DNA from 3 places in the Neptunomonas sp. XY-337 genome. Region 3 is predicted to be linked to each of the others. Evidence: predicted binding sites of a transcription regulator. Region 3 holds the regulator's gene; each other region holds the start of a gene.
The links. Region 3 encodes sigma-54, which starts transcription at its own class of promoters, with help from an activator protein. Its sites were predicted from a motif close to TGGCACNNNNNTTGCTNT; they were not measured.
Positions count from the first base shown of each region.

Region 1: E4L36_RS09220 (CmpA/NrtA family ABC transporter substrate-binding protein) is a predicted target of sigma-54. The motif match lies at 1,453-1,470, and genes of this name have one in related genera.
Region 2: E4L36_RS09130 (phenol hydroxylase subunit) is a predicted target of sigma-54. The motif match lies at 1,815-1,832, and genes of this name have one in related genera.

Region 1 covers NZ_SPLL01000003.1:444,603-448,111, reverse strand. The annotation lists gene E4L36_RS09230 (ANTAR domain-containing protein) at 1-244, shown strand, start outside; gene E4L36_RS09225 (CmpA/NrtA family ABC transporter substrate-binding protein) at 254-1,312, shown strand; gene E4L36_RS09220 (CmpA/NrtA family ABC transporter substrate-binding protein) at 1,618-2,985, shown strand; gene E4L36_RS09215 (ABC transporter permease) at 3,076-3,509, shown strand, end outside.
Region 2 covers NZ_SPLL01000003.1:424,711-428,219, reverse strand. The annotation lists gene E4L36_RS09145 (aromatic/alkene/methane monooxygenase hydroxylase/oxygenase subunit alpha) at 1-71, opposite strand, end outside; gene E4L36_RS09140 (MmoB/DmpM family protein) at 115-381, opposite strand; gene E4L36_RS09135 (aromatic/alkene monooxygenase hydroxylase subunit beta) at 391-1,377, opposite strand; gene E4L36_RS09130 (phenol hydroxylase subunit) at 1,448-1,759, opposite strand; gene E4L36_RS09125 (sigma-54-dependent Fis family transcriptional regulator) at 2,139-3,509, shown strand, end outside.
Region 3 covers NZ_SPLL01000002.1:175,003-178,511, reverse strand. The annotation lists gene lptA (lipopolysaccharide transport periplasmic protein LptA) at 1-38, shown strand, start outside; gene lptB (LPS export ABC transporter ATP-binding protein) at 42-770, shown strand; gene E4L36_RS04450 (RNA polymerase factor sigma-54) at 809-2,320, shown strand; gene hpf (ribosome hibernation promoting factor) at 2,367-2,657, shown strand; gene ptsN (PTS IIA-like nitrogen regulatory protein PtsN) at 2,676-3,131, shown strand; gene rapZ (RNase adapter RapZ) at 3,145-3,509, shown strand, end outside.

The DNA.
Region 1 (3,509 bases), on a different contig from region 3:
GGCCATTATCGATACCGCTATTGCCCACTTTAGTGCTCACGCGGCACTGCGTGAGGAGCTAGCGGAGATCAAAGGACAGTTAGCTGGGCGCAAAGTGGTTGAACAGGCCAAGGGGCTATTGATGAAGCATCAGGGCTGTGACGAAGCAGCAGCGTTTAAAACACTGCGTAAACTCGCGATGGATCGGGGTCAAAAGCTACCCGACGTTGCAGCGAGCGTAATTGACATTCTAAAGACGACCTAGGAGCAGATCATGGTAACAATAGATGCACTGGAAAAAACCGAACTGCAACTAGGCTTTGTGGCACTGGCGGATTGTGCCCCGTTAGTGGTGGCACGTGAGCAGGGCTTTTTCCGCCAGCAGGGGTTGCAGGTGGTGTTGAGTAAAGAGTCTTCGTGGGCATCGCTACGCGATAAGGTGAGCTACGGTTTGCTGGACGGTGCGCAGATGCTTGCTCCGCTGCCATTAGCGGCGACACTGGGACTCAATGGCAAACCGCAAAAGATGGAGACCCCCTTAGTACTGAGCCAAAATGGTATCGCGATTACGCTATCAAGCGCGCTACAACGCAGACTCAACATGGCTTGCGAGCCTGGGGAGGATCAACACGCACAAGGGAAAGCCTTTAAAGCGATGTTAGCCGAGCTTGGTTACCGCCCCATTATCGCCACGGTCTATCCCTTCTCGAATCACTACTATTTGCTGCGCTTCTGGTTGGCGCAGCATCAGATAGAGATTGGCCGTGATGTGGAGTTAATTGCCGCACCGCCTGGCAAGATGCTCAGTCTATTACAGCGCGGCGACATCGATGGCTACTGTGTGGGTGAGCCATGGAACAGCCTAGCGGTGCAGGAGGGTGCTGGTGAGCTGCTCGTGAGTAGTTACACGCTATGGGGAGCGCATATGGAGAAAGTTCTCGGGGTTACCAGCGAATGGGCGCGGTGCCATCCTAATACCTATCGGGCGATGACGCAGGCTATTTATCAAGCGTGCCAGTGGATTGGGCTGCCAGAACATCGGGACACGCTACTCAACTGGTTAGCTTTACCTCCTTATCTGGATGCTAGCCCGCAACAACTGCGTTCTGTGGCGTTACTGAGCACCTTAGAGCAGCGTTTTTCTGGGCGTGAGGTAAACCGGCCGAGTTTGCAACATGGGGAGTTTTTGTTGCAGCAGATGATGCGCTGTCAGCAGTTGAGTGCCTTGCCCGCTGATGCTCAAGCGCTGGTATCGAGCGTCTATCGAGAGGATCTTTTTACGTTATGGTGTGAACCTGCGGTAATCGATCAAAGGCTACGGGCAGCGCAATGATAAGCACTTTGTGCAATGCACCATGAGTGCGCACCGGTGCAGAAAATTGGCTTGTTGTTGTGCACCAGCTAAAGCATGAAATAGGACAAAATGCTGCTGGTTTTTTATTAAACTGTTGTTATTAAATGTTTTTTAATTTCTGGCACGTAGCCTGCTAGCTACCTAGCAACGGTAAAACGTTACAATCTTATCATGCTCATTATTAGCGTATAGGCAAAGGCGCCTGACTATCCTCTTCGGAGGTATGTCAGCGCCTTTTTTTTTAGCTGGAGGGTTAGATCGTGTTTAAACCTAAACAACGTGGAATGGCAAAGTTGGTCGCAACGGCCGCGCTAGGTTCGGTAATTGCAAGCGGTGCTGTGTGGGCCGAGATCGGCGAACCAGAAAAAGAAGATCTCAAGTTTGGTTTTATTAAATTGACCGATATGGCGCCTTTGGCGGTGGCTTATGAAAAGGGCTATTTTGAGGATGAGGGCCTCTACGTAACGCTGGAAGCTCAGGCAAACTGGAAAGTGCTGCTTGATCGGGTGATCGATGGTGAGCTTGATGGTGCGCATATGCTTGCAGGACAACCGTTGGGTGCGACGATCGGTTTTGGTACGCAGTCGCACATCATCACTGCGTTTAGTATGGATCTTAACGGCAATGCGATCACTGTATCGAACGATATCTGGAACCAGATGAAGCCTCACGTCCCTAAGGGTGAAGATGGTAAACCGCTGCACCCGATCAAAGCGGATGCACTGAAACCGGTTGTGGATAAATATAAAGAGGAGGGTAAGCCCTTCAACATGGGGATGGTCTTCCCGGTCTCTACTCACAACTATGAACTGCGCTACTGGCTGGCCGCAGGCGGAATCAACCCGGGCTACTATGCTCCGCATAAAGGCGATACTTCAGGCACTATTGATGCCGATGCGCTGTTGTCCGTGACGCCCCCGCCGCAGATGCCTGCCACAATGGAAGCCGGTACTATCTATGGCTACTGCGTTGGTGAACCTTGGAACCAACAAGCGGTATTTAAAGGGATTGGTGTACCGGTGGTCACCGATTACGAGATCTGGAAGAACAACCCAGAGAAGGTTTTTGGTGTCGCTAAGAACTGGGCTGATGAAAATCCCAACACACATATTCGCGTCGTGAAAGCGATGATCCGTGCGGCAAAATGGCTGGATGATAATGACAACGCTAACCGCCCTGAAGCCGTTGAGATCCTCTCGCGCTCTGAGTATGTCGGCGCAGACTATGACGTTATCGCCAACTCAATGACGGGCACCTTTGAATACGAGAAAGGTGACAAGCGCGCCGTGCCCGATTTCAACGTCTTCTTCCGCTATAACGCCACCTACCCATACTACTCCGATGCCATCTGGTATCTAACGCAAATGCGTCGTTGGGGACAGATCTCTGAGCCGAAATCTGACCAATGGTTCATGGATATTGCTAAGCAGGTGTACCGCCCTGATATCTACGCACAAGCGGCCCAAGCGCTTATCGAAGAGGGCAAAATGGATGCGAGCATGTTCCCTGACTTTGCAACGGAAGATGGCTTCAGAGCACCGCAAACCCACTTCATCGACAACATCGTTTACGACGGCACTCAGCCAAACGCTTACCTGCAGCAGTTCAAAATTGGCCTGAAAGGTGAGCAGGTCTTGCTATCGGATAATTAATCGTCAGCGCCCGTCTGTCGGGCGTTTCCTGTTCCCAAAAGGAAACCTGTTATGAGTACCTCAACATTAAGCCACCGCGTGTCTGATTCTATGGCTTTTGTCGCCCAACAGAGTAAACAGCTGGTGATTCCGCTGATCGGCTTACTCCTCTTTCTATTTATTTGGGAGGTTGGCGCTAAAAATATCCACACATCGCTGGGCACGTTTCCAGGCCCTGTTGCGGTCTATCAACAAGCGACCAACCTCATTGGTGAACATCAGCGCGAGCGCCAAAAAGAGCAAGCCTTCTATGAGCGCCAAGAGCAGCGCAATGCTAAAAAACTGGCGAAAAACCCTGATGCGGTGATTAAAGTCCGACCATACACCGGCAAGCCGACCTTCTTTGATCAGATCGGAACGAGCCTAGTCACTGTGATGGCAGGGTTCTTTTTCGCTTCACTGATTGCGATTCCTGCTGGCATCGTTATCGGACTTAATCAGACTTTGTATAGCGCATTTAATCCACTGATTCAGCTTTTCAAGCC
Region 2 (3,509 bases), on a different contig from region 3:
CTGAACTCCCAGTCCAGATCGCGCGTTAGAAGGCGGTATTTGTCTTTTAAGTTAAGCTTCTTGGTAGCCATGTTTCGTACCTTTTTATTCTTGTTCACTGTGCGGCTGAGTGCTTTAGTTCCACGTTAACGAGAGCTGCTCTTCATCTTCATCTACATTCCCACCGAGGGTAATCAGGTTGAGATGTAGCTCTTGAACGTCCCAGTCCCGCCCCAGTTTTTCTGTAACGGTATCGCGCTTAATGATGAGCGAGTTGTCTGCCTCAATTCGGATCAAGGCTGGCATGTATTGAATCGAGATATCAGGGTTATCCTCTTCGATTGCTTCAACGATGTAGCGGGAGACGTCGTTTTCTTGTAGAGCGATATAAACTTTTGACATGCTGAACCTCTATTGGCCTAGTCCGGCCTTCGTTAAGCGGGCTGATAGGCTAGTCAGTGCAGTGTCTAGGTCAGCTTGGGAAAGCACAGAACCGATTAGTGGCTCTAGTGCTTGCGTGGTTTTTTGTTGCCAAGTGCTGGCCCACTCAGTGAGTAGAGCGGCGTTTTCTGGCGACTCTTGGGCTGCAATTTTCAAGACGCTGTCACTCCAACGGGAGTTGTCTTTGAACCATACCTGCATTAACTCCGTCAGCATGGCGATATCAGCGCCGTTCATCTCAGACAATGTGTTGTCTAGGGCTTCGAAAAAGAGTGAGTAAACGAGGGTATCGGCAACCATGTTTTGTGCGATAAATAGCTCGAACCAATCCTCGGTTGTGAGCATCTCTTCGCAGAGTGCGCGCATCGGCTGCCAAGCCTTATCTTCCATCCATATCGTTTTTGCTTGGGTAAGGCTGTCGCCGGTATTACCGTCTAGTAGTAAGCCAATTCGTGATAAATACTGTGCAATGCCGAGTCGATCTGAGCCGCAAAATAGCATCGCTTGAGTGATGGCGGTTCCGTAGCCATAAGCGGAGCAATAGACATTGTTGAGGTTGGCGGTATGCTCAACATGGCGTAGTGGCAAAAGGTAGCTGATAACAATGTCGCGCACAGCGTTAGGGAGTTTCTCGGCTAAGCCACGCTTCTCAAAAAAGGCATAGTTACTCTCTGCGCTTTCCTGCATTTTGGCGCGCTGCTGCACGTAAGTGCCGTAGTAGTACTGCCGTGGATCTTTAAATGCGTACCAGTCGCTCATCTTAATCGCAGTACGGCGTGTGTCGCTTAACTCATACTCCGGTTGCCACAGCGGACGGTAGTGAAAGTTTTCTTCGGACTGTACATCATATGTTGCTTCTTGGTAGCGCGATGCCGGCTTATCACCAAAGCGCCGCTCGATATGAGCATAGGTGTTGCGTACGGGGTCCAACGTTGCTGTCTTGATTTCGATACTCATTGTTGCTTCCGGTATTTGTTTTTGTTGAAGGAAGTATTTGGTGAGCTGTTTGTTCTAGAAAAAACGCACTTCAGCAGCTCGTCCTATCGTGATTACTTGCCATAAGGGTTTCCTCGCCATAGCGCCATTTATTGAACTCACCATCGACAAGACTGGCTTGTTCTTCACTCATCATCTGAACCTGATTACGCTCACAAAATTGTTTGAATGCTTCGCGAGGCAGAATCAGCTCCACAAACAGCCGTGGATCATCGATGGCAAAGTCAAATTCCACAAAGCGCGCATCTGAGGCGCTTCGAACGCGAACCAGCTTTACTAGGCGCTCGATAGGTTGCTCAGAGGTGGAGCTAGCTGGATCTAGACTCCGGAGGTTCTGGGACATATCTGGATCTCCGCTTGGTTAACATGCCGACGAGGGTGTTTACACAGAGGGAGACATTGCAACTGGGGGGCCAACTAACAGAGGTTAAGTTTTATTTTTATTTAAGTGTTTGATTTTTATTTGTTTCTTTTTTTTGTTCTGGGTTAGCGTCTGAGTTTTTATCACTGTGGCGAGTGATCATTTGGTGAAGTGGAACTTTGGAGTTGATCAAATCATTAAATTTTGGGCTCGCAGATAAAATTGGGCTGTTGCGAGGGAGGACGACGTTATTGCCCGATGGTCTCAATAAAGGGGTAAAGCCGTGCAGATAAGGTGCTGATATGGTACAGATAGATCGCCTTTGCACTGTGAAAAACAAATATAAAAACGGATTTACACCATGCAGACACTTAACCCTCAGATGGCTCTGCCTGATCGCGAAGATCTGCTTCAGCACCTGCGCTTTCTGCCAGAAACAGGAAAAATCTGGCTTTCAGAGCACCGTTCGTTGCTACTTGATATCGCCGCAATGGGTAGCTTTCGTAAGGAGATTATCAATACGATGGGGTTAGAGCGGGCTAAGGGTTTTTTTATGCGCCTTGGCTTCTACTCAGGCTTAAAAGACGCCGAGTTTGCTCTATTAGTGAGGCCAGATAGCTCGCCCGAGGAAGCGTTTCTAACTGGCCCGCAAATGCATTGCCTTAGAGGCATGGTGAAAGCAGTACCGTTAAAACTAGAGATCGATCTTGATAATCAAGCGTTCTATGCGGAATTTGAATGGGAAGATTCGTTCGAGGTTGAGATTTGTCGCAGTAGCTTAGGTCAGCTCAGCGAGCCGGTGTGCTGGATGCTGCTGGGTTATGCATGTAGTTATTCATCGCATTTCTTGGGGATTGAAATTCAGTTTCGCGAACTAGAGTGCCGTGGTAAAGGTGATCACCGCTGCCATATTGTCGGCAAGCCGGCTCAGGAGTGGGATGATCATGAGTCTTTTCGTGCGCTATTCAGAGAAGCCCCTCTCATTGATGAGGTCTACGCTCTGCAGTCTCAGATAGCTGAGCTAGAGGAGCGTTTACCGGTGGAGGAAGTTGAGGGTGATGCACCGACGGCTATCGGTATTGCACCCCCTTTTACGAGTGCGCTCAAGATGATTGATCGTGGCTCGGATTCTGATGTCACGATGCTCCTGTTAGGGGAGACAGGCACGGGCAAAGAGGTATTAGCGCGGCGTATCCACAGTTTAAGTCCGCGGCGGGATAACGCATTTGTGGCGGTTAACTGTGCCGCCATTCCCCCTGAGCTTATAGAGTCTGAGCTGTTTGGCGTGCAAAAAGGCGCTTTTACTGGTGCCACGCAAGATCGAATAGGGCGTTTTGAAAGGGCGCATGAGGGCACCATTTTTTTAGATGAGATCATTGAGCTATCGCCGCGTGCTCAAGCTGCATTGCTGCGGGTTCTACAAGAGGGTGAGCTGGAACGCGTAGGTGACAGTAAACTCAGAAAAATTGATGTGCGCGTTGTTGCAGCGACCAACGAGAGCCTAGAAGAGGCGGTCGCGCAGGGGCGTTTTAGGCAAGACCTTTTCTATCGCATTAACGCCTACACCGTGATCATTCCGCCACTGCGTGAGCGCACAAATGATATTCCGCTGCTGGCGGATCACTTTCGTAAGCGCTACGAAGCGCACTATAAAAAGTGCACGTTGGGTTTTACAGGGCGAGCGATGGCAGCACTACAAGCCTATGAATGGCCGGGTAATATTCGCGAGCTA
Region 3 (3,509 bases):
AGGTTCAGATGGTGATTCAGCCCAAAGGAAAGCAGTAGCGGATGACTAAACAACTCGAAGCGCTGCATCTTGCCAAATCATATAAAAAGCGCCGTGTCGTTATCGATGTATCACTCAACGTAGCAAGCGGCGAAATCGTGGGCTTACTGGGCCCCAACGGGGCTGGTAAAACCACCTGTTTTTACATGATCGTGGGCTTAATTGGTGCCGATAACGGCGCTATTCGTATCGATAACGACGATGTCACAGCGATGCCCATGCACGAGCGCGCACGTCGCGGTGTCGGTTACCTCCCTCAAGAAGCGTCAATATTTCGCAAGCTTAGCGTTCACGACAACCTGATGGGCATTCTCGAGATGCGTCCTGAACTGTCAGCTGCGCAACGGCGTGAAAAGCTCGAGAGCCTTTTAGAAGAGTTCCATATAAGTCATCTGCGCGATAGCCTAGGGATGGCACTATCTGGTGGCGAACGTCGACGTGTCGAAATAGCCAGAGCGCTCGCCTCAGAGCCAAGTTTTATATTGCTAGACGAGCCCTTCGCTGGCGTCGACCCTATCTCTGTGAACGATATCAAGCAGACAATTAAACACCTGCAATCCAGAGGCATCGGCGTACTCATTACCGATCACAATGTACGAGAAACATTGGATATCTGCGAAAAGGCCTATATTGTTAGTGAAGGAGTGATTCTTGCTCACGGTTCACCGCAAGACATTCTCGCCAACGAACAGGTAAAAGCTGCTTACCTTGGGGATACCTTTAGACTCTAAGTGACGATCTTGCTGTTTCGGAGTAGTTCTACAAAATTATGAAGCAATCTTTACAGCTTAAAATGGGGCAACATCTCACGATGACCCCCCAGTTGCAGCAAGCGATCAAACTGCTACAACTATCAACCCTGGACCTACAGCACGAAATCCAAGAAGCATTGGAGAGTAATCCGATGCTAGAAACAGGCGAAGAAAGCGACGCCTCAGCGGCAGAAACAGAATCTAAAGAGCTCACCACCCCCAGTGAAGATGCGACCACTCAAGCAACAGCAGAAGCTAGCGCCAAGAGTGAAGACGCTGAACCTGCCTTTGAGGAGGAGTGGAGCAACGATATTCCTGAGGAGCTGGCCACCGATTCATCGTGGGACGACACTTATCAAATAAGCAGCGGTTCCAGCAGCGCGGCTAGTCGTGACGATGATTTCATGGAGTCTAACGACACCTCCGAAGAGACGTTACAAGATCATTTGGAATGGCAACTCAACCTGACACCAATGAGCCAAACGGATGTCGCGATTGCCGAAGTCATCATTGATGGTATCGATAGCGCTGGTTATCTGCGCGTCTCCACCGAAGATATTTTAGAGCATCTACAAAAAGCGCAACCCGAGCAATTTGCGGAAAGTGAACTCGATGAAGTTGAGGCAGTACTCAAACGCATTCAACAGTTTGATCCTCCCGGTGTTGCAGCAAGGGATTTGGGCGAGTGCCTTGCCATTCAATTGGAGCAATTACCAGAAAAGCCGCCTCTTTTGGCTCAAGCACTAACGCTATGCCGCCAGTATATACACCTACTGGGGACGCATGATTATCGCCAGTTAATGCGTCGTTTGCGCTTGAAAGAGCCACAATTACAAGCCGTAGTCACGCTTATTCAGTCACTCAACCCTCAGCCGGGGGCTTATATCTCCAATACTGCCGCTGAATACGTGATACCCGACGTCTTTGTGGAAAAAGTAAAAGGTGAGTGGACGGTACGGCTCAATAACGATGCCTCGCCGACACTGAAAATCAACACCGAGTACGCAAGCCTTATCAAGCGCGCCGATAGCAGCGCCGATAACACGTATCTCAAGAATCATCTTCAGGAAGCACGTTGGTTTATTAAAAGCCTGCAAAGCCGCAATGAAACCATGCTAAAAGTCTCGCAGCAGATTGTTGAGCGGCAGCTGGACTTTTTCGAGCACGGCGAAGAGGCAATGAAGCCTATGGTGTTGCACGATATTGCCGAAGCGGTCGAGATGCACGAGTCAACCATCTCCCGAGTAACAACCCAAAAGTATATGCATACTCCACGGGGCATTTTTGAGTTGAAATACTTCTTCTCAAGCCACGTGAATACCAGTGACGGAGGTGCAGCCTCCTCTACAGCCATTCGTGCTGTCATCAAAAAGCTAATTGCAGCTGAAAACCCAGCCAAACCTCTAAGCGACAACAAGATTGCCAAACTTCTGGATGAAGAAGGTATTCAAGTAGCGCGCCGAACGATCGCAAAATATAGAGAAGCGATGGGAATCGCGCCTTCTAATGAGCGAAAGCGTTTGGTTTAATGAGTTCTGTTAACAGCACATCTGCTGTTGTGTAAAGGAGATAGCTATGCAAATTAACATTACAGGTCATCACGTAGAACTTACTGAAGCACTGTCTGAGTATGTTCATACAAAGTTTGAAAAATTGGAGCGCCATTTTGATAACATCACCAACGTACAGGTGACCCTGAGTGTCGATAAGCAGAGCCAAAAGGCCGAAGCGAATATGCACGTTGCTGGCGGTGAAATTTTTGCTGCGAATGAGCACGAAGATATGTATGCTGCGCTGGATGGTTTAACGGACAAACTTGACCGTCAAATCATTAAGCACAAAGAAAAAATGAAAAGTCACAAATAACGAATAGATCTGCCTAACATGTCAATTTTATCCCTGCTGTCATCTGATCGAGTCTTTAACAACTTAGAGGGTGGCAGCAAAAAAAGGACGCTTGAGATTATCAGCGAGCATCTCGCCCAATCGCACAGCGACCTAGCTGAAGAAGCAGTATTTTCAGGATTAATTAACAGGGAAAGGTTAGGCAGTACCGGCATCGGCGATGGGGTAGCGATACCCCACTGCCGTTTCCCCGGTCTGCAAGAAGCCGTCGGTGTGTTCGTCCGCTTAGCAACTCCGGTGGACTTTGATGCGATTGACAACCGCCCAGTGGACCTGATGTTTTTTTTGTTGGTTCCCGAGGATGCGTGTGATCAGCACCTTGCCACCCTTGGCGCACTCGCCGAAGCGTTCAGCAAAGAGGATAATCGTAACAAAATGCGCAGCGCCGCAAGCGATTCGGAATTGATGCAGATTTTGGAGTCCACCTTCAACTAATTGAGCAAAGACCATGAAACTGGTAATCATCAGTGGCCGCTCAGGCTCAGGAAAAAGTACCGCATTACAGGCACTAGAAGATGTTGGTTTTTATTGCATTGACAACCTTCCAGCCAAGTTACTCCCGGAACTGATCTCTCACATCACTGATGATGATGCTCAACTCAAGCGGGTTGCCGTCTGTATCGACGCCCGTAACCTGTCCAGCAACCTAGAAAAACTGCCCGATATCTGGCATCAAGTTAAGCGTAATAACGAGATCAGTGTTGAGATGGTCTACCTTGACGCCTCTCACGAAACACTCCTACGTCGATACAGCTCAACGCGCCGCCGCCATCCGCTGGCTGACCGTGTTGATAACTTATCAGATGCAATCAA